4 regions of the Paenibacillus sp. AD87 genome follow, and region 1 is predicted to be linked to each of the others. Evidence: riboswitches for the same ligand, from Rfam matches in the RefSeq annotation. Region 1 holds a riboswitch; each other region holds the start of a gene.
The links. A riboswitch is a leader RNA that binds a small molecule or an ion and turns the genes downstream of it on or off. The one in region 1 is predicted to bind thiamine pyrophosphate.

Region 1 (5,610 bases):
CGGTGTCGTGATCAAAGCATGAGGCAGCAGCTCTGTAATTAGCGCTTGAACGGCCTCCTGCTGTAGGAGGGGAGCGCCACCTTTGGCAACCATAACCGGATCGATGACCAGATTGCACCATCCGTATTGCTGCCATTTCTCGGCAACCAGTCGAATAATCTCAGCACTGTAGAGCATGCCCGTCTTCACGGCTGTAGGCTGAAAATCATCACCGGTCGAATCCAACTGTTGAGCAATACCTTCATATGAAATAGGGAAGACGCCCTGCACACCTTTTGTATTTTGGGCTGCAATAGCTGTAATTATAGTCATGCCATATACGCCGAGCTCCTGAAAGGTCTTGAGATCAGCTTGAATTCCGGCACCGCCACCATTATCGGAACCAGCAATCGTCAAAGCCTGTGCAATACTCATTGCGCACCTCCATCAATCTGGCGAACCTGTGCCCGATGAGCGAGAACGTCAGGTGTCACTTGGGCCAGTTGATTCAGCAATTCGATCTGGAAGCTGCCCGGTCCCAGGTCAGCGGTACGTTCCGCCGCAATCTCTGCTGCAACGCCATAGAAAGCGAGTGCCTCCACAACACTGCTCATCAAGTCTTCTCCCGGTTTCGCAATGGCTGCAAAAGCACCAATTACCGAGCTGAGCAAGCAGCCTGCACCAGTCACTTGGGTAAGCAAGGCATGTCCATTACTCGTCAGGAACGTCGTTTGTCCATCCGTAATGACATCCTCGCGTCCGGTAATGACGACCACACAGTCGAGTTTTTGTGCTGCCCGTTCTGCTATTCCGATTCGATCGCCCTCGCCTTGACCTGCATCCACACCTTTGATGCTCCAATGCTCACCGATGACATTGGCGACTTCCGCCACATTGCCCCGCAACACCGTGAGGTGAAGCTCACGAACGAGCATCTGAACGGTTTCCGTACGATAGGTGGTTGCGCCAGCTCCAACCGGATCGAGCACAACAGGCACGTTATTTGAATTAGCTGATTGACCTGCCAGGCGGATCGCCTCAACTACTTTTTCGTCCAAAGTGCCAATGTTCAGTACAACCGCTCCCGACATCTTGGCAACATCAGCGACTTCTTCATGCGCATAGGCCATAAAGGGAGATGCACCTAGTGCGAGCAAACCGTTGGCCGTAAACGGAGCGACGACAATATTCGTAATGTTATGAACAAGCGGATTTTGTGTACGAACACGTTCCAGATAAGACATATGAGTTCCTCCTTATAAATAAGCAAATTAATCAATAAAAGTGTCAGGGCAGGGTGGGCCATTAAATCATGGGAACTAAAAGCTATTCTCGGATAGCTGGAAAGTCCATATAGAAAGCTTAATTAAAGATTCCTTATCCTCGATAAAGATTCTATTCGTACAGTTATTGAATTCCGTAACTACTCATGTGGGCGACATCTGATAATGAATTTACAACTTTCAAATTTCCCTTGATCTCGTCCAGTAATCGATTTTACTTACTCACCCTGCATAAAGCATCCTCAGCCTTTACGGAATCCGGAATCAGTTCACTTTGAACCAACCATGCACGTACATTTTCCCAAGAAGAGGCGTCCTGCCTGCCAAACGGCTGACCTTCTTCATTCATCAGTGGCAGTAAAATGTTTAGACTTTTGGTTTCGATCTCCGGGTCAAGTGGAGACGTTTCGTTCTCATGTGCGAGCAGAATGTTCAGCGCGTCCTCGGGGTGCTCTGTTACATATTTCTGTCCTTCCTGCATCGCTTTGATGAAGCGGGTAAGCTGATCTTTCTTCGCTTCAATGCCCGCATCACTTGCAGTGAGGACCAGTTCATAATAATCAGGTACGCCGTAATCGACGGGATTGATCGCTTTCATGGCATGGCCTTCCTTTTCCAGAATCAATTGTTCATGGTTAATAAAACCACCCATAATGGCATCTGCCTGCCCGGAAGCCAGGGAAGGGATCAGGTCAAATCCCACATCCACCAGATTCATCTTGTCGGGATTACCGCCATCCTGGCTGATCATGGTACGCACCATTGCTTCATACAAAGGGATTGAGGAATAGCCGACCGTCCTCCCTTCAAGATCTTTTGGCGATTTCACTTTACCGTCTGCTTCAGTCAACAGATGCACGAGCGGATGGCGAACGACGGCTGCAATCGAACGTACAGGAATGTTCTCCCCACGCGCGAGCAAAATTTGCGGCTGGTAGCTTAGTGCAAGATCGATTTTCCCGGCGGCAACAAGTTTGAGTGCATCATTCGTATCGGCAGGCATCTGGATATCGACATCCAGACCTTGATCCGCGAAGTAACCATTCTCCTGAGCAACATAGATGAAGGAATGCACTGCATTAGGATACCAATCGAGCATGATGGACAGCTTGTCTATGGATGCCGATGGCGTTTCGATCGCAGATGATCCTGTATCTTTCGCTTTGGAAGCTGAATCTGTGGCAGGTGTATTGGTACCCGTATTTCCACATCCGCTGATGATCAGCAACATAGATATGAGCAGAATGGGGAGTAGGGAGTAGATATGTTTTTTCTTCATAGCTTCAAATTCCTCATTTCCTTGTTATCTGTTTTGAAATCCGAAAGTTATCCAGTTTTTCTTCTACCTGCATGCCGTGGTGTACTGAATTTTTTCTCTATCCATGCAATGAGTACAAACAGGGCGATACCGAGCAGGGATAACAGCACAATGGCGGCGAACATTGCATCCGTGTTCATATTGCTCGACATTCTGCGGCTGAAGTAACCGAGACCCTTGCTTCCACCGAGCCATTCCCCGATCGTTGCACCGACTACACAATACACCACAGACATTTTCAGTCCCGAAAAGAAGGAGGGAAGGGCAAGTGGAATCTGGAGTTTGCGAAAAATATCCCACTTGCTGGCCCCCATCGTCAGCAGCAGTTCACGCTGCTCCGGATCACCCTGGCGCAGGCCATCGTAGGTGCTCACCACAATCGGGAAAAATGCGATTAGGAACACCACCGCAACTTTACTCCACAGCGTGTAGCCAAACCACAGGATGAAGACGGGGGACAGGGCAATCAGCGGGATCGTCTGACTGATCACGATGAAGGGATATAACGCTTTTTCAATCGACCGATTCATATGCATACCCGTTGCAAGTGCAGTCCCGGCACCAATGGACAAGCCAAAACCAACGATAACCTCCATCAAGGTAGCGGGCAGATGTGTGGCCAACAAGAGGTGGCGATGCTCATACAGCGAACGGGCAATCGCCGTCGGGGCTGGAATGATGAAGGAAGGCACCCATCCCATACGCACAATCCACTCCCAGAGAGCAAGCAGCAAGATCATGAGCAAAAGAAACAGACCATAACGGGCAAGCCAACCTCTTACGCTATGCTTCATGCTATCTCTCAAGTTACCGTCTCGCATGCAATTGTTCCTCCAGTAGTCGTCTCATCTGAACGAGAGCCGGTTCGTAGATCATGTCCGAATGTCTTGGACGTGGCAAAGGTACCGTCAGATCCTGCAGCTGTTGGCCTTGGCCCACCGGAGTTAACAGGATAATCCGATCACTGAGCAGCAGGGCTTCTTCAATGTCATGTGTGATGAACAACACGGTTTTGCCAAGGCCTTCCCATAGCTCCAGCAGCCAGCGATGCATCTCCCGTTTGGTCAGGGCATCGAGTGCGCCGAAAGGTTCATCCAGCAGCATCAGTTGGCCACCTGTCAGCAAAGTACGAAGCAGCGCGACACGCTGGCGCATGCCACCTGACAGCTCGTCCGGGTAAGCATGCGCGTGGCCGGATAAGCCAAATCTGTCGAGACCAGCCAGAATGTCCGCTCGAATCCTTACCTTATCCTGCCGACCTGCAGCCAGTTCAGAGGGAAGCATGCAATTCCCCATGACGGTTCTCCAGGATAATAGGAGGTCCTTTTGCGGCATGTAGGCCACCTGCCCCAGTCGCTTTCCTTCTTGAACCCAAGGAATTTCAATGGTTCCGTGTGTTGGCTCAAGCAGGCCTGCCAGCAGCTTGAAAAGGGTACTTTTACCGGAGCCGCTGGAACCGATGAGCGAGACAAATTCGCCTTTGGCTACAGTCATCGACACATTGGAGAGCACGGGGGAATCCCTTTTTCCCGGGAAAGCGTAGCTCATGTTGTGAATGGTTATATCGTTATCCATCTCGTTCCGTCCCCCTTGTATTCATAATTCAACTTCAAACCGCGGGATCTTTAATTACACCTTCTGATCTGCTCGCAGAACGCGAAAAAGACCCACCCATTTCCGGAGAAATGAGTGGGTCTGTAAGTTCAATTCACATTAAATTCCATCATCAACATGAAAAAATCCGCTTACTGAGAGGCCGCTCCACTTCCCTCCGCTGGTATGATCCAGATCAGGTTCAAAGGGTCCGAATCGTTCGATTCGTCTCAGCCGCAAGGCTCCCCTAGTGCAATGTTTAAGATATGCAGTTGTGTGTTCAGCATATATCACATGCAAGTGGAATGTAAAGAGGGCGGCTTAAAAGAAGTGTGCGTAATGTGAGTTAGGAAAGTAACTAGGATTCTAATCGTTTGAATGTAACAGTGAATCAAGCTCCCCGATCAGACGGGCAATCTGCTCCGGTGTACCAATCGTAATCCGAAGCCAGGTAGGCATACTGAATTCGGCACCGCCGCGGACAGAGATGCCTCTGTTCAACAATTCTTTGGTAATCGGGCCACTATCCTGCAACAGATCAACCATGATGAAATTTGTTTCGGAAGGGATGTAGGGTAAGTTCCACTGATCAAAGGACTGCATTAACGTTTCCCTTCCTTGACGATTGTAGTGCAGGCAGTGAGAAACAAATTCATGATCATCCAGGCTGGCCAAAGCAGCGGCTTGGGATGTGGCTGTCAGACTGATGGGCAGCTTGACCCGGTTAATGCCTTCAATAATGCTTTCATTCCCGATGCCATATCCAATTCGCAGGCCAGCAAGTCCATATATTTTGGAGAAGGTCCGCAAAATAATCAGATTATTATACTGCTCCAGCAGCTTAACCGTATCAGGATAATCTTCACTTTCCGCGAATTCATAATACGCTTCGTCCAGGACAACCACGACATGGGAGGGAACATGTTCGAGTAAACCAAGCAGGGCATCTGCCGTGAAAATGGTTCCGGTTGGATTATTCGGATTGCACAGCCAGATAATTCGGGTAGAAGCATTGATCCGTTGCCGGAATTGCTCCAGGTCCAGTGAATGGTTGACCAACGGAACTTCATGGATGACACCGCCTGCCAGCAGCGTAGCTCCCTTATACCAGTTAAAGGAGGGCACTGGAATGAGTGATTCCTCGCCGGGATTAAGGTAGGCTTGGGCGGTAAGGGTAAGGAGCTCGAATGAACCACTGCCAAATACCAGTTGGGAGGTACGCACACCCAGACGTTCCGCAAGTTTGTCACGCAGCAGTTGGCTGGAACCGTCGGGGTATTGAGCCAGAAGATCGGAGCCCAGCGTTCTGACTGCTTCCGCTGCCAGGGGAGAAGAGCCAAACGGATTCTCGTTCGCTGCAAGTCGATCTACACTTTCCAGTCCCAATTCCCGCCGGATCTGTTCCATGGATTTGGCAGGCGTATAAGCCGGAATTTG
Region 2 (5,610 bases), 2.2 Mb from region 1:
ATAATATAAATGAACAATTTGCCTGCACACGTAAGTAAGAACAGCTGCGTCAACTCGTTCCCTCCATGAGGATCTGCCTGAATTGTTCGAGATACGATCTGCATTCTTTGACAATTCTGTTTGCCTCACTCTGAAGAGAAGACGATTCAAATTCCGTTTGAAACGCCTGCAGCGTTACTTCCAACATGGAGATATTGATCTCTTTCTGCTCAACTAAAACAAGCAACCCTTTGGTCAGTTCTTTCGCTTTAATAGGCACTTCCGATTGGAGAATGGAATGACTGAATTTCTGAAGACCTGCAATCAGGTTATTTTTATCCAACACAATTTCTTTGGAATCAGGAGCGATCATCAAAAGACTTGGAAAATCAATAATATGCTCTTGTCTTTCCAGCATGGAACGAAGCAAGATTTCAATGTAGTTCAGGATTTTGGGCACAAGATGGTTCCAATCCGGTTGGTCAAGATGGAAGTTTCTCCACATGTTCGAGATTTGATGGATCATGCCAAAACCAAAAATAGCCCCTTCATAAGCAAAAGGTTTTAATTCTTTACCAAATACCTGTACTAGTCGTTCAGATAACCAATTTAACTGCATACGAGTCAAGTTCTCTAGATCGCATTCTCCAGAGTAGAAGCCTGTCCAGAATAGCTCCACAACAAGCTTTTTTTCTGGCAAAATCATCGGCACCATAATCTGATCGACCAGTAAATCAAAATCGGAAGCATAGCTTTGGCTCTCCAAATCTTTGCGAATCATCATATCTTCCTGTACACGTTGCTCCAGAATGGCAAGAATACAATCATCCTTCGAGCCAAAGAATTTATAAAATGTTCCTTTGGAAACACCTGACTCGTCTAGGATCATTTGTATGGAGGTGTTGGTCACTCCATGTTTCCCAAAGAGTACAAGCGCTGAGTCCAATAACATTTGTTTCCGCTTATTCATAAGTTCCCCCTGGATGATTTAGGTGGTTCACGTTACGATATCTAATAACCTATTGCAAATCCACTGCAAACATCACATGTTCCTTCCAAATCCCCTTGATTTTAATATTCTGCCGGTCCGTCTCCTGAAAGCCCGCCTTGCGAAGCACTCGAATCGATCCGGCATTGTCGGGCAGCGCACCTGCCTCCACCCGTTTTATGCCCGCTTCATTCATAGCAAAATCCAGTGCTAGCTGAAGGGCTTCACTCATATATCCCTTGCCATTCTGCACCTGATCGAGCACATAACCAACAATCCATTTGGTGGTGGAATCCAGTTCAAGCTCGAACAGAGAGATCTCCCCAATAAGCTCATGCGTATGGTTCAGAAAGATCCCGAAAGAGTACCGTTTCCCCTCTTCCCTCGCCTTGTTCCAACCTTCGAGAAGGGCTACTTGGCCCTCCAATGTATAGAATGTATCCGATCGTTCGCTTGCCGATATTTCTTCGAAAACAGCCCGGTTACGGAACTGCAAATCCAGTAGTCCAGCAGCGTCTTCCACGTTCAAAAATCGTAAATAGATGCGTTCTCCACGATTGTCCATCTGTATGTTCATCCTTATCTCTGGTTGTAGTAGATTGCATTCATCAGAAGTATGAGAGTTGCCGTTTATAAGCCATATCCCAGAACAGATATTCAAATTCAACACTTCTTCTGAATATGTCTTCAATGGCCTCCAGTTCCTGCTCGGTTTTATGTTCACATAATGCATCCAGTGTATCATAGAACCATTCGAATGAGTCGCGGAATTCATCACTTGCATAATTTTCGATCCAAGTCTGATACAAATTGCCCTCTAATGAATCTCGATATTGTTCTTTTAATCTTGTGGCATAGTCGTAATACGTCCACGCACAGGGGAAAATGACGGCGATGATTTCGGCAACACCACCTGTTTGTGCAACACTCATCATATTCGACGTATACGCCTTGTTATACAGAGATGGTTTGACAGCATGATTTTCATCCAGCGTAATTCCAAACTCATTCATATAATTTCGATGCAAATCCATTTCTTCGTACAGAATAGCGTGTTGAATCACCGTAAAGTTCGTCATCAGTTTTTCATCTGTCGCCTTCACCGCACCCATGGCAAAAATCTTCGCATATTCAATCAGATATGTATAGTCCTGAAGAAGATAAAACTTAAACGCTTCCTGATCCAGTGTTCCTTTCCCCATTTCGTGTAAAAAAGGATGGTTGTATCCATCTTCCCATACGGTTATGGACTTATCTTTTAACGTTCTCGAAAATGACATGATCATTTCTCCTTGTATTAAAATTATAATGTCCCAGCTTCACATCCAGCTATCGCGTTTGTCAGCCAAAATGCAGACCAAAAAGCCCTTGTCCTATTTTCGGCAAGGGCAAAATAACATGAGTACATGTCATTTGCTCCCTACGTCAGTATTAACTAACAGGTTCAAAGGGTCAGGTTTTAACCTTCTCAACTGCGAACAGTCCCCCTGCAAATAGCTCAGGCTTATTACAACATGTGTTTTTCCAAATGTCAATCCATTCCTATTAATCTTCAAGTTCCCCTAAATCTTCTTGCAACTTCTTAAGTCGGGTGCGGATATCCTTAATCATATTTTGCAATTTGTTTAACTCATCTACCCATTTTTGCTCATTAGAGACGTTCGTCGCTGAAGTTGAATGATACGCCAGAGACGTCCTTAACTTGTTTAAATCCGATTCGTAACCCCTCCGCTCTTCCTCGGCTTTTGCTAATTCCTCCTCGGCGATGCCAATCTGGTGCTCCAGATAAATAATGTCTGATGCGTTACCGTGAGTTAAGCGCTGTGAATACGTCATCGTTCACCTCATTTCTGATCATCCATTGCTTTTCCAAGGTCATATGGCTGAATATCGATATCCAATTTCATACCCAGAGCCAATTTGGCAAGTTGACTTCCAATAAAAGGCCCCATCGTTAGCCCAGACGCTCCAAGCCCGTTGGCTGTGATTAAGCCATTCCAACCAGGAACAGCACCCATTACCGGAAGAAAACCTGGTGTAAACGGACGGAAACCTACTCTTACTTCCTGAAACGTGCTATCGGCTAAACCGGGAGCCAGTTCCAATCCTTTATTCAAAATTTCCTGCATTCCGCCTGCGGTTACTCTTATATCATAGCCTTCAATATCATTTTCGTGAGTCGCCCCGATCACAATCTTCTGTTGATCAAAGGCTAACAAATATTGATCCGAAGGAGGCATGACCACTGGCCAGTTCCCAGTCTCTTCTCGATCGTGAACCTGCAAATGCATAATTTGCGCCTTCTGATAATCAACCTTAAAGTCAATGCCCAAGGGCTTCAACAGTTCATTAGCCCAAGCGCCGGCACACACAATAACCTCATCAGCCGATATGACTTTACCGTCAACAACCACTCCAGTTACTCGGTCCGATTCATATTGAAGTGTCGCGTCCCCATTAATCAGGACCGCTCCATTTCGCTGTGCCGATCGGATTAAGGCATCACGCAGTGCACGTCCATCGATACGTGCAGCACCACTGATGTAGACGGACTGAAAGTTCTCCTCCAGGAGAGGAAAACGCTCATGGGTTTCTTTTGCATCCAGACGGGTAATATCGGCAATCTCCGGTGCAACTTCTTTACGAAGGTGTGCTCGCTCCTGCATCTTGTTGATTTTCTCTACTTCCGTATGAATACTAAGAGCACCCACTTGAGCGTAACCCGTTTCCGTTTCCCCTTCACTCTTGAGTTCTTCAATCAAACCGGGATAAAAACGTGCACCAGCCTTGGCAAGCTGATACCAATCCTGATTACGGCGCTGAGATAACCAGGGACAGATGATCCCGGCAGCAGCATCCGTAGCCTGCCCTCGATCTTTCCGGTCTATAATAAGAACTTCCGCACCCCGTTTTGCCAATTGATATGCTGTGGAAGCCCCAAGAATTCCTGATCCTACGACGATGACTTTCTTCATGACTGCATCCCTTTCCTAAATCACTGTATCCATTATAGCGTATACTGGTTGGTCTGATAATGGCAAGGCATCGACATTATGATACATATTCCTAAAAGGTTTTCGATAAGTCGTTCATCGAAGTAAATAGTTCGTTTAAATTAATGTTATTTATGTAATATAATTCAAATCAGGTTTCTTTTAACTCTGTATCCACGCCATTTACGCACACGACCTTTAACGAAATGAGGAATAACACAACGATGCCGAAACCTAGTACGGGGAATTCACTGGATACCGATATGCCGCTTATGATTACAGGTCAAAACCAGCTGACCGTAGATGAATTAATGAATTGGAACGGCCATTCACGGGATTACAGTATTGTGCAGTGTATCGGGGGAACAGGGAAAATTGCAGCCCAAAATCATGAGTTTTCGATTCGGAAAGGAACAGCTCTTATTATGTTCCCGGAGGTCACATACCGTTACGACAATCTGAGTGATTCATTGTTGTTCGATTGTTTGTCCTTTAATGGCTATTTATTGCCCCGGTTTCTGCATACCTTGCAGATCGGGGAGCTGCGCGCCTTCAAGCCGGATGGGATGCTCCATATCCTGTTGCGTGAAATAACGTTGGCGCTACAGTCCCCGCACAAGGATCAGATCTGGCACGTATCCGCATTGCTATACATGCTACTGGTCAGGTTAACCATTGATGGCGATCGTTATGGTGCTTATGAACGCTCGGATGCCCGATTAAAGCTGACCGGACTGGTTACTTTTATCAAGCAAAATTATGATCAGGATATCTCGCTCTCCATGCTGGCTCAACAAATGAACGTCACCGAACAGCATTTGAATCGGATATTCAAAAAGGAGTTCCAAATGACTCCGCTTGATTATCTGACACGGTATCGGTTATTGAAAGCCAAAGAAATGCTCGTCCATGACGCCGGAATAACGGCCCACGAGATCGCCCGGGCTGTTGGTTTCAACAGCGCCAGTTATTTTGGATCCGTATTCAAAAAATATGAAGGAATCTCCCCTATCGAGTTACGCAAGCAATACCAGAGTTAAAGGATTTCCATCGTGATCTCTGCCAGCGAGGTTAACCGCAGATCATACTTCGAGAATTCCAGATTACGCGTTACCTCGTTAGGCACAATGACACAGCGAATCCCCGCGGCTTTGGCTGCCTTCAGTCCATTCGGCGAGTCTTCAAACACAACCGCTTCGGATGCCCCGATCCCGAGACTCTCCAGGGCGAGCAGATACAATTCCGGGTCCGGTTTGACCCGCTTGACGTCCTCGGCTGTATGAATGACATCGAATAATTCGAAAATGCCGAGTGTGCGCAAATAACCATGAACCCAATCCCGGGTAGAGCTGGAAGCAACGGCAAGTTGAATTCCCTTTTTACGGGCAGACCGGAGCAACTCATGCACGCCTGGAAGAATTGCTGCCTGTCCCAGGTATGCTTCGTATTTCTGTTCAGAGAGCAACTTGATATGATCGTGATCGATCGGTTTTTGCAGCGCTTGCTCCAGGTATAGAAAAGGATGAAATTCTTCAAACGATGTTCCTACGTTTTTCGACCAAAGCTCCAGCCCAAGTTCAAGTCCATGCTCTTTATAAATATCGCGAAAAGCATAGAACCAGGGTGTTTCCGTGTCCACAATAAGTCCAT
Region 3 (5,610 bases), 3.4 Mb from region 1:
TCAGTAGAGAACGTGAGTCACAATTTTGGAGACCGCACGTTATTTAAAAATGTATCTTTTCGTTTACTTGCCGGAGAGCGTGTAGGTCTTGTTGGTGCAAATGGTGTAGGCAAGTCCACACTGATGAACATCCTTACCGGGAAATTGTTAAAGGACGAAGGGAAGGTCGAATGGACCCCCAAAGTTCGTTATGGATATCTGGATCAGCATACCAAGCTCACGCCTGGAAAAACGATTCGTGATGTGCTTAAGGATGCGTTCCTTCCCTTGCTTGAGTTGGAAAAAGAAATGATGTCCATCACGGATCAGATGGCAGACGCCGATCCGGACAAGCTCGAATTGTTACTGGAAGAAATGGGTGACATTCAGGAACAATTGGAGCAAGGTGATTTTTATCTGATTGATGTAAAAGTGGAAGAGATGGCCAATGGACTTGGTTTGTCCGCCATCGGTCTGGATCGTGATGTGGCCGCGCTTAGTGGCGGTCAGCGTACAAAGGTATTGCTTGCGAAGCTTTTACTGGAGAAACCCACAGCTCTTTTGCTGGATGAGCCGACGAACTATCTCGATGTGGAACACATTGAATGGCTGACGCGTTACCTGAAAGATTACCCGTATGCGTTTATTCTGATTTCGCATGATACGGAGTTTATGAATGAGGTCGTTAACGTTATTTATCATCTGGAATTTGCCAAGTTGACGCGTTATGCAGCGAACTATAACAAATTCCTTGAAATGGCCGACATGAATAAGGCGCAACATATTGATGCATATGAGAAACAGCAGGAGTTTATCAAGAAGCAGGAAGATTTCATTCAGCGGAACAAAGCCCGCGCTTCCACTTCCGGTCGTGCCAAGAGCCGTGAGAAGCAGCTCGGCAAGATTGAACGGATTGATCGTCCAGACGAAGCGGCCAAACCCACATTCAAATTCAAGGATGCCCGGGCGAGTAGTAAAACCGTCTTTGAGGGTATTGATTTTGAAATTGGATATTCATATGCATTATTGCCCAAAATGACGATGACGATTGAGCGTGGCGAGAAAATTGCCATTGTTGGATGTAACGGTGTAGGTAAATCCACATTGCTCAAGACTATCTTGGGGAAAATCCCACCAATCAGCGGTAAGACTTTCTTGGGTGACTATCTGGAAACTGCGTATTTCGAACAGGAAGTACGTGCAGGTAATATTACCCCGATCGAAGATGTGTGGAATGAATTTTCTCATCTGACACAGAATGAAGTCCGGGGCCATCTCGCGCGTTGTGGATTAAAAAATGAGCATATCACCCGCCCGCTTAACGCGCTTAGTGGTGGAGAACAAGCCAAGGTTCGTTTATGTAAACTTCTGATGCGTGAAAGTAACTGGATTTTGTTCGATGAGCCTACAAACCATTTGGATGTAACCGCTAAAGCAGAGCTGAAACGTGCCCTGCAAGAATTCAAGGGTACCGTGCTGCTCGTATCCCATGAACCTGAATTTTATGAAGGTTGGGTAACCAAAACGTGGGATGTTGAAGCTTGGTCCGATAAACAATAGTTTCTACGAAATTCTTCGCACCGGAAGCAGCAACTTCGTTAACTACACGACTTCAGCAATGGATGAACAACGTAATTCATGGAAATGTACGGTGACAAAAAAAGGTGTCTATGGTAACATAGGCTACAGCTTCATATGAACACTAGGGGGGCCGCACGATGCGGCTGAGATGGAAGAATGCGATTCCGGACCCTTTGTACCTGATCTGGATCATACCAGCGTAGGGAAGTGGCGCGTTTCAGCTAATGACAAGAGCGTTATCGTCGACTTTGCGATATTGCCTGCAAGATGAATCATGCAGTTCTATGTATACAGCATTGCGACTATGGATGGTTTCTATAGTTGTTATGCGTTATGTATAGAGTAATTGCATGCGACAGTCATTCAGTTGATCCATGAATTTTAAATTCGTGGCCACTCCCCTACGGGAGTGGCTTTTTTTGTTGTTTTATACAGCTTTAATCTCGCAAGAGGAGGGCGAACAGGACGGTAATCTTCCACGAACATGTAACAACACGATCATTTGAACTGCATGTGGTTTCACCAGGTACAGGAGACTTGGACTCTTTTCTGAATATTGCTAAGGGTATATGGCGGTGGGTCGATTATATCCACATTCGTGAAAAAAAGCTGACTCTTGAGCAACAGATGTGTTGGGCGCAAAGTCTGAAAACAAAAGGTGTTCCATCTAACCGTATCATTATGAATGGCTCAGATCAGCTGGATCAACATGCTTCAATTGGTGGTGTGCATTGGGGTCAAGCAGTTACTCGCAGCTATGATAAGGATGAGTTGAGGAGAGTCGATCGGCTGCGCGTAGGCATATCGGTTCATTCTCTGGAAGAAGCAAAAGTTGCAGAAGAACAGGGAGCGGATTATCTCTTTTATGGGCATGTCTATGCTTCAAATAGTAAACCGAATTGCGAACCCAGAGGGCTAAGTGCGTTAGCTGAGGTATGCTCTAATGTTTCGATTCCCGTGATCGCGATTGGCGGGATTAGTCCTGAGAATATTGCTGCCATTCGAACTGCTGGTGCTAGAGGAGCCGCTGTAATTTCAACGATTTGGACGACCGATAAGCCGGAAGTAGCTGCCGCTTCATTGCGACAGGCGATCACGGATTCAGACAAGTACGCCGAACCAAGGAGATGAAGATCTTGAGAGAGGAAGCAAGAAGTCGAAGCAGGAATCGTTCAGGCTATCATCCAGGAATAGTTTCGGGAAGTAAAGTTGGAGCGGAAGTTGGAGGCAAGCTTCATGCAGAAACCATTATTGTAGGTGGAGGAGTTATCGGTTGTGCCATCGCATGTGAACTCGCTACTCGAGGCCATGACGTTCTTCTGGTTGAGCGGGCGCGGATCGCTGGGGGAACTTCCTGTGCAGCCGCAGGCATGCTTGCTGCTGATAGTGAGGAATTCACTCATGCTGTAATGGCAAAGCTTGCAAGGCAGAGCAGAGCTTTGCTTCATGAGCAGAAGGAACGGATCAGTTCGCTTAGCGGAGTGGAAATGGGGCTGCAACAGCATGGATTTATTACTCCTTTTCGTTCATACAGTGAGGTCAGCAGTTACAAGAATGATCGTAGATCGTCTACCTTATCTACAGAACATATTTGGTGGGATCGTATTGCTGTCCAACAGGAAGCTTCATGGTTAAACAGGGATACGTATGGAGCATTTTACAGACCTTCCGAGAGCGAGGTTATTCCTGTCAACTTAACGCAGGCTTATGTCAGATCGGCTCAAGCCATGGGTGCAAGGGTGATGGAAGGGGTACAGGATGTCCGTTTGCATACGAATGTAAACGGTGTGCAAGGAATCGAGACTTCAATAGGAACGATGACATCGAGAAATGTAATTATTGCTACAGGGTTACATGGTGAAGAATTGATGAGACATGTAGGTCTGAAATCGCCTGTTTTACCAGTAAAGGGGGAGATTGCAGCCGTGCAGTTTTCTCCCCACCATGCCGGGTACAGGCCAGACAAAACGGTGTATGCAGAGGATATATATATTGTTCCCAAAGCCAATGGAGAAGTATGGATCGGTGCAACAAGCCTTCCTGGAAGAACAGACATGAAAGTTTCGGTACAAGGCATTCAGAAGCTGCTTGCAGCTGCAACAAACTGGGTACCTGGCATGAAGGAAGCACATTTTATCCGAGCGTGGGCTGGTGTCCGTCCTTCGACTCCGGATGGATTGCCCTATGTGGGGGCTTGTGATAGTGTACCGGGTTTATTCGCTGCTTTTGGACATTATCGTAACGGCATATTGCTTAGTGCAATTACAGCCAGCCTTATGGCTGACTTGATTTGTGGCAAAACCTCGGAAGAACTGGGGATTCAGGACCTTTGTCCAGAACGTTTGAACATAAAGGAGATGTTGCAGTGAACATCATTGTCAACGGACAAATCATGCAAATTGAAGATAGCTTAAATCGTGTAGATAAATTGCTCCATTCATTTAATTTGCAAGTAAAAACCGTCGTGGTTGAATTGAATCGGCAAATTTTAACTCGGGAATATCATGAAACGACGGCGTTAAGAGACGGAGACCGAATTGAAATTGTACATTTTGTGGGAGGCGGTTGAATTATGTTGAGGATTGGAAATTATACGTTTGAGTCTAGATTGCTGCTGGGTACAGGCAAATTTTCGGACTTGGAAGTGCAGAGCCAGGCGGTTGAAGCCTCCGGTACGGAAGTATTAACGTTCGCGGTTCGGCGTTTGAATCTGGAAGATCGGAACAAACAGCACTTTCTGGACACACTGGACTTGAAAAGGTATACCCTGCTTCCCAATACAGCGGGTGCTGCAACAGCAGATGAAGCTGTGCGAATCGCTGAACTAGCTCGGGCTTCAGGACTTTGTGATATGATAAAAGTAGAAGTTATCGGCGATGGAATCACATTACTACCTGACCCAATTGAAACCTATAAAGCTTGCGAGATCTTGCTTGAAAAGGGCTTTACGGTACTGCCTTATATCTCGGACGATGTTATTCTGGCCAAGCGATTGCAACTACTCGGCGTACATGCTGTTATGCCTGGGGCTTCACCCATAGGGGCGGGGAGAGGAATTATTAATCCCTATAATCTGGAGATTATTATTGAACAAGCCGTCGTTCCTGTTATTGTGGATGCAGGACTTCGAGCACCTAAAGATGCTGCTCATGCGATGGAGCTGGGAGCTGACGGTGTATTGTTGAATACGGCTGTCTCCGGATCCGGAGATCCGGTGAAGATGGCGAAGGCAATGCGAATGGGGGTTGAAGCAGGCAGACTGGCTTATGAGGCAGGCATGATTCCCGTTAAGCGCTATGCAGCAGCGAGTAGTCCGGCGGAAGGAATGGTTCATACATGACTAATCAGACACGATCTTCTGAACAGGGAGACCGCTATTCCAGACAGGAACGGTATGCACCTATCGGTAAGGAAGGTCAGCATAGATTGAATAACAGCAAAGTATTAATTGTTGGAGCGGGCGCGCTTGGTACGGGTATTGCGGAAACATTGGTACGTTCAGGAATTGGCCATATTACTATTGCAGATCGTGACTATGTGGAGTGGAGCAACCTACAACGACAGCAATTATATATTGAGCAAGACGCCATTCAGCGAATGCCCAAAGCGATGGCAGCGAAGAATCGCCTATCTGACATTAATTCTAACGTTGAGGTTGTAGGCAAAGTGATGGACGTCAGAGTAGATGAACTGGAAGAACTGGTTCAGAACGCAGACTTGATCATGGATGCAACAGATAATTTTGATACCCGGCTATTAATAAATGATATGTCTCAGAAGTATCGTATTCCGTGGATTTACGGAGGATGTGTGGGCAGTTATGGAATTACCTACACGTTTCTGCCTGGAGAAACGCCTTGTTTAAACTGCTTGTTGGGTGAGGTTCCGTTAGGGGGGGATACCTGTGACACATCAGGCATTATCCCTCAGGCGGTGCAGATGGTTACGGCTAATCAGACTGCCGAAGCAATGAAGCTTCTCAGTGGTAATTCAGGTGCACTGAGACGCAAGTTGTTATCATTCGATGTGTGGAGAAATGAATACATATCC
Region 4 (5,610 bases), on a different contig from region 1:
CGACGTGGACGATCAAAGGGAACATCGACCTCGTGAAGTACAGCCGCAGGCCGATTTGATAAAACATAGATACGGTCCGCAAGCAATAATGCTTCCTCGATATTATGCGTAATGAACAGCACCGAGCGGCGGTTCTGTTCCCAGATATCGAGCAGCCAGCGCTGCATGTCGCTGCGGGTCAGTGCATCCAGCGCACTAAAAGGCTCGTCTAGCAGCATCAGCTCCTGCGGACTGAGCAGGGCGCGCAGAAAGGCAACCCGCTGCTGCATGCCGCCCGATAACATATGCGGATAGGCTTGTTCGAACCCAGCCAGTCCGACACTGCTCAGCCACTTCCGGGCATCTGCAAGCGCCTCTGCTCGGGGTGGTGCATCCGCAGACACTTCACCTGCAAGCAGCACATTGTCCTCAATGGTACGCCATGGGAAGAGGGCAGGCTGCTGCGGCATATAGCTAATCTTGCCGCGTTGTCCGGTGACATCCTGACCATTCATCAGGATTTGGCCCTCCTGAGGTTTCAGCAGACCGCCGATGATGTGAAACAGGGTGCTTTTGCCACAGCCGGAAGGGCCGACGATGGCTACGAATTCTCCTTGTTCCACGGCCAGGGACAGGCCCTCCAGAACGGGCAATGTGCTGCGTCGCTCTCGGAACGAAGCATTCACGTCTAATACTTCCAACGCTGGTGATGAATGATGTGCAGGTAAGGCCACGGTTCCATACTCAGGACTTCCACTACTCGTTGGAGTGGTTGCACCTTCATCCGGCGCAGCAGCTACCCGCTCGTTGTGTTCGGGTGTCATCTTGTCATCACTTCCTAACCTTTATATGGTGCATATTTCAAAGTTATCGCTTTTGTGGACGCCAGCGTACGAGCAGCTTCTCCAGTAGCGCAATGAGCAGGAAGAGCAGCAGACTCAATGCCACAATAATCATGATTGCCACGAAAAGACGATCCGTCCGATAGGCTGATTTTTGCAGCATCATATAATAACCGATGCCCTTATCTGCACCGATCCATTCGGCGATAATCGCACCCATGACGCTGTACGTAGCGGCAATTTTAATCCCCGAGAACACCGAGGGCAATGCATGTGGAAGTTCGAGCTTCCAGAAAATTTGGCCGCGTTTTGCACCAGCCATGCGCATATAGTTCATCATCGCCCCATCGGTGCGGGTCAACCCATCCATGGCAGCTACAGCCACCGGGAAGAAGCAGACCAGGATGATGGTAATCAGTTTGGGCAGCAGCCCAAATCCGAACCAGATCAGCAAGAGCGGAGCAAGCGCAATGGTCGGTATATTTTGACTAAGAATAAGTAATGGATAGAGTGCAGATTTCAAAAATGGAATCAAATGAAGCACCATCGCAATCAGTAATCCCACGAGCGTACCTGCTGCAAACCCTATCAATGTCAGCTGAATTGTTGCCGAAGCATGCATGCCAAGTCGCTCGGCCTGGGACGCTGCTTCATGGGCGATGTCCGAAGGCGCAGGCAGCATCCATTTCTCAATATGGAACAGGGAGACGGCTCCCTGCCATACCGCTATAAAGAGAATAACCGCCACAAAGGGCGGCCATACGCTTTTCCAATAGGCATGCATTAGCGATATTTCTCCGTCAGGGTGTCCATGCTGAAGCCGCTTGGGCTGTGGGCGATCTTGATCTGTGAGATGATGCTAGGGCTGCCGGCTTCCACGAGAACTTCGTGCATTTTGCGGACAACCTCGAGCAGTTCCTCCAGTTCTCCCTCCATCGTGGTATCCAGTGGATTAACCTGATATTTCAAGCCGGACTGCTGAATAACTTCAATGGCACGATCAACGTAAGGATAGGAATTTTCGCCATTTGGCGTTTTGGGAATGACTTGAATGCTAAGTAGTGTGCTTGCCATGAAAGATCACTTTTCCTTTCGGGTTAAGTTGCATGAGTTGAAGCCAGCTTTACACTTTACCACTCCGATTGCAGTACCCTCTTCCGATCGCTGTTATCCCCGAATTTTTTTGATTTCATTTTCCGCAAGGGGAAAATCCGGGGATAAAGGCGACCACTTCGTTTCTTCAGATGGGTTCTGTACTCTTCGTTCTGGTGTAAAAAAAGTTAAACTCAAACAATTTTTATTGGGGTAAGAACTCGTTTGTATATGCTTTGGATACATCTACCTGCTCATCGAGCAGTTTTTTGCTAAACATCCAATCCGTGTAGTTCTGCCATACTTCCTGCTTCTGCTCACCCCAGCGTGGTGCGTCATCCTGATATTTTGGACTCAGCCACTTCTGGCTTGCGAGTACAAGATCCTTATCCAGATCCGGTACGGCCTTGATCAGAATGTTAGCAGCGTCTTCGGGATGTTCAATCGCGTATTGATATCCTTCGGAAGTCGCTTTCAAGAACGCTTTAACCAACTCGGGATCGTTCTGAATCGTCTTTTCATTGGTAACGAGTACAGGTGTGTAGTAGTCCAGTGCTTCAGAATAATCTTTCACATATAACATGTCGATCGGTTCGCCGCGCAGTTCGGCTTCGATACCCGTCCACGCGTAGAAGATCCAGGCAAAGTCGATATCGCGTTTCACAGCGGTAAAGAAGTCTGCATCGCCCATGCTAATATTTTTTACTTTGGATACATCGGCGCCTTCGCCTTCCATAATGGACTGCATCACAGCTTCTTCCACCGGAGAGCCCCAGCCACCATAGGTTTTACCTTCAAAATCTTTGGGGGACTTGATGTTCCGATCCACCGGAGCGGCAAATCCGGACGTGTTATGCTGAATGACTGCAGCAATGGACACGAGCGGTACGCCCTGTGTGCGGGCCTGGGTCACACTCTCCTGATAACTTACGCCAAAAGGCACTTCGTTCGAAGCCACCATTGTATCCGCGCCTCCGGCACCTGGTTGTACAATCTCGACATTTAAGCCTTCAGCTTTGTAAAAACCTTGATCTACAGCCGCATACAGGCCGGTATGATTCGTATTTGGTGTCCAGTCCAGCACCACTTTAATGTCCTTGAGGGCTGCGTTTTCACCTTCATTGCTGTTTTCGGTGTTGCTGCTGCCATTTTCTCCTGAAGGTGCAGCTTCTTTGCCGCCACATGCGGCCACAGCCACGAGTAGTACGCACAAGAGCATTAGGCCCATCATTTTACGCCATCTCATCTTCATTTCTCTCCTTCATGTTGTCCGGCCAGTGGCACGGGGTACTCCTTGGCTTCATATCCAAGCTTCTTGCATAAATCGACAGATTTATACCAGCTATGATCCGGATGACGTCACTTTTTTTAGCTCTCTGGCTATATAAAAGAACATTAAAAAAAGCGCCCCGTTAATCCGGGACGCGTGCAGGCGTTAGAGATGTGGCACTCAGCAAAGAGGCTGGGCCAATTCGATATACTCCGATTCCTACGCTGGCATGATCCAGATCAGGTCTAAGGGTCAGTATCTTGGTGGGATACACTCTCAGCCGGCCTATTCCGACTCCCCTGGGAAACTATGAAGTTACGGGCATTACTAGGTGTAATTATAGGCCAGAGGCCCACGCATGTCCAGTCAGGAAATGGATAGGGGCACGTATGAATGAATCAAAGAGGCCATTATACATTCGTATAACGACCTCTCTAGATGTGTGATTTTCAACAATTATCGTGGCGAATCATATAAGGAAATCTGACTGAGTGCAAAAGCATCGGATTTCGGGTCATAGCCTACCTGTTTCTGAGTGGTTTCCAGATTCAATCGTTTAAACCGATTATTCGAGATCCCATGCAGTATGGTGAAGGGCTCCAGATCTGTAGTTGTAATTGCTTTGAACATCAAATCACACAAGTCAGCCGGACTAATATACGCGCTCATATCCCTTGCCTCCAGCGCGGGTCCATTCGGTTGGAAATCATCATATGCACCTATACGTATTGCTACACTTTGTATACCTTCGGTATATGCAAAATAGGAAGCGAGCGATTCACCAAAACATTTGCTAACCCCGTACAAATTCCGTGGGCGTGTCGGCATATCCGGATAGACTTGAGCATCAATGGGATACCCCTCAATCGTCTGTGCACTGCTTGCCAGAATGACTCTTCGTACACCCTGGTCTTTAGCTGCACGGAATACATTAAACGTGCCCTTGATATTGATGTCCAACAACGATTCATAGAATCCGGCATGCGGGGAAGGATCTCCCGCCAGATGTACAACCACATCCATGCCTTCGCAAGCGTGCTGACAGGCTTCGGGATCTGTCACATCAAGTGTCATGATCTCATGGCTTGTCCCTTGATACGTATGCAGTCTGTCGATATTCAAATCCGTTAGTCGCAGGTGAAATGCTTCTGACAAGTGTTGGGACAAGTCACGTCCAATTTTTCCGGCTGCGCCGGTAATTAAAATGTTCATAAATCAGCTCCAATTCTTAGCGCTGGAAGAACTCAATCCATTCCTTCTCGGGTCCATAGATGAAGAAATAACGGTAACCGTTAGGCAGTGTAATCATCTCTCCATCAATAAACTCGGCCTCAGTTGCCTTAATGCGGTTGTACTCAGACTCAAGGTCATCGACATGGATAGCAAAATGATGCACCGTACCTTCGGAAGGCAGCTTGTCGCTGTATCCCTGAATCAACTCAATCTCGGTCTCATCGCTTCCGTTGAAGCCGAGAAAGGCGAGCTGAATGACACCGTTGGTGTGGGTTACCCGATCTTTCAATTCAAGACCAACAATCTCCGTATAGAAACGCAGCGTGGTCTCTAGATCACGAACGGCAATGCCGACGTGGTCAATGCGCTTTTGAAAACTCATAATCCAAATCCTCCTTTATATGCAGTGAATCTTTTCTACCATTTTAAGGGATATCATAGGGCTGTACCACGAGGTTGTCAAATAAGATTTTAAGTTGGAAAAATTATAATTGTTCACAGAATGTTCACTTATGAGGAGGGGTTCGTCATCTCTATAATTACGAAGGTAAACAGAGAGGATGAGAGAATTGCCAACAACGAAGAAAGAACAGATTATTTTTGGAATGATGATGTGCACAGGAATGGTCATCGTCATGATGGCCTTCAATTTATGGCACAATGGGTTATTGAGCAAGATGTCCGCGCTTGAAATACTGCTTCAGTTCATATTGTGCTTTGTCATTGCATTTCTGGTGGAGTCTTTTATTGTCGGACCTGTAGCGAGAAAAATTGCATTTTCCTTACCTTTTGACAAGTCCAACAAAATCCTAGGCGTGCTCGCTATGTCATTTTTCATGGTCATTGGAATGGTTCTGATTATGTCCTTGTACGGAATGATTTCCGCTTATCTTGCGAATCAGTTAAATGGAGCATCCGTACTAAGTACGTATCTTCATACGATTGCTCGTAATTTTAGCCTGGCGCTTCCTTACCAAATTATTATTCTGGGACCACTCGTTCGATATGTATTCGGTAAATTCATTAAGGATAAAGGGAGTGTAGTCCCTACAACCTAAATAACGTTAGTTCCGATTTAGAGCATCTGAAAGTATTTCCTGGGCAATCGTCCACTGCACTAAGATAAAGAAGTAATTGTTATTTTCAAATCAAAAAAGACCTCGTAGCATTCACGCTACGAAGCCTATCTTTTTA

Region 2: another riboswitch for thiamine pyrophosphate. It lies ahead of tenA (thiaminase II); the one in region 1 lies ahead of gpAD87_RS21845 (ABC transporter ATP-binding protein).
Region 3: another riboswitch for thiamine pyrophosphate. It lies ahead of gpAD87_RS07305 (thiamine phosphate synthase); the one in region 1 lies ahead of gpAD87_RS21845 (ABC transporter ATP-binding protein).
Region 4: another riboswitch for thiamine pyrophosphate. It lies ahead of gpAD87_RS30370 (ABC transporter substrate-binding protein); the one in region 1 lies ahead of gpAD87_RS21845 (ABC transporter ATP-binding protein).

Annotation. Positions count from the first base shown of each region.
Region 1 is NZ_LXQN01000007.1:4,957,364-4,962,973, reverse strand. It holds gene thiD (bifunctional hydroxymethylpyrimidine kinase/phosphomethylpyrimidine kinase) at 1-414, opposite strand, end outside; gene thiM (hydroxyethylthiazole kinase) at 411-1,223, opposite strand; gene gpAD87_RS21855 (ABC transporter substrate-binding protein) at 1,477-2,541, opposite strand; gene gpAD87_RS21850 (ABC transporter permease) at 2,589-3,401, opposite strand; gene gpAD87_RS21845 (ABC transporter ATP-binding protein) at 3,388-4,155, opposite strand; TPP riboswitch at 4,330-4,432, opposite strand; gene hisC (histidinol-phosphate transaminase) at 4,540-5,610, opposite strand, start outside.
Region 2 is NZ_LXQN01000007.1:2,806,495-2,812,104, forward strand. It holds gene gpAD87_RS12220 (TetR/AcrR family transcriptional regulator) at 50-949, opposite strand; gene gpAD87_RS12225 (GNAT family N-acetyltransferase) at 999-1,532, opposite strand; gene tenA (thiaminase II) at 1,576-2,247, opposite strand; TPP riboswitch at 2,368-2,466, opposite strand; gene gpAD87_RS12235 (hypothetical protein) at 2,513-2,803, opposite strand; gene gpAD87_RS12240 (NAD(P)/FAD-dependent oxidoreductase) at 2,812-3,942, opposite strand; gene gpAD87_RS12245 (AraC family transcriptional regulator) at 4,185-5,000, shown strand; gene gpAD87_RS12250 (HAD family hydrolase) at 4,997-5,610, opposite strand, start outside.
Region 3 is NZ_LXQN01000007.1:1,594,460-1,600,069, forward strand. It holds gene gpAD87_RS07300 (ABC-F family ATP-binding cassette domain-containing protein) at 1-1,539, shown strand, start outside; TPP riboswitch at 1,674-1,783, shown strand; gene gpAD87_RS07305 (thiamine phosphate synthase) at 2,098-2,691, shown strand; gene thiO (glycine oxidase ThiO) at 2,697-3,929, shown strand; gene thiS (sulfur carrier protein ThiS) at 3,926-4,129, shown strand; gene gpAD87_RS07320 (thiazole synthase) at 4,133-4,900, shown strand; gene gpAD87_RS07325 (MoeB/ThiF family adenylyltransferase) at 4,897-5,610, shown strand, end outside.
Region 4 is NZ_LXQN01000022.1:491,629-497,238, reverse strand. It holds gene gpAD87_RS30385 (ABC transporter ATP-binding protein) at 1-803, opposite strand, end outside; gene gpAD87_RS30380 (ABC transporter permease) at 847-1,605, opposite strand; gene gpAD87_RS30375 (thiamine-binding protein) at 1,605-1,895, opposite strand; gene gpAD87_RS30370 (ABC transporter substrate-binding protein) at 2,119-3,159, opposite strand; TPP riboswitch at 3,382-3,494, opposite strand; gene gpAD87_RS30365 (NAD-dependent epimerase/dehydratase family protein) at 3,640-4,395, opposite strand; gene gpAD87_RS30360 (VOC family protein) at 4,412-4,798, opposite strand; gene gpAD87_RS30355 (hypothetical protein) at 4,986-5,474, shown strand.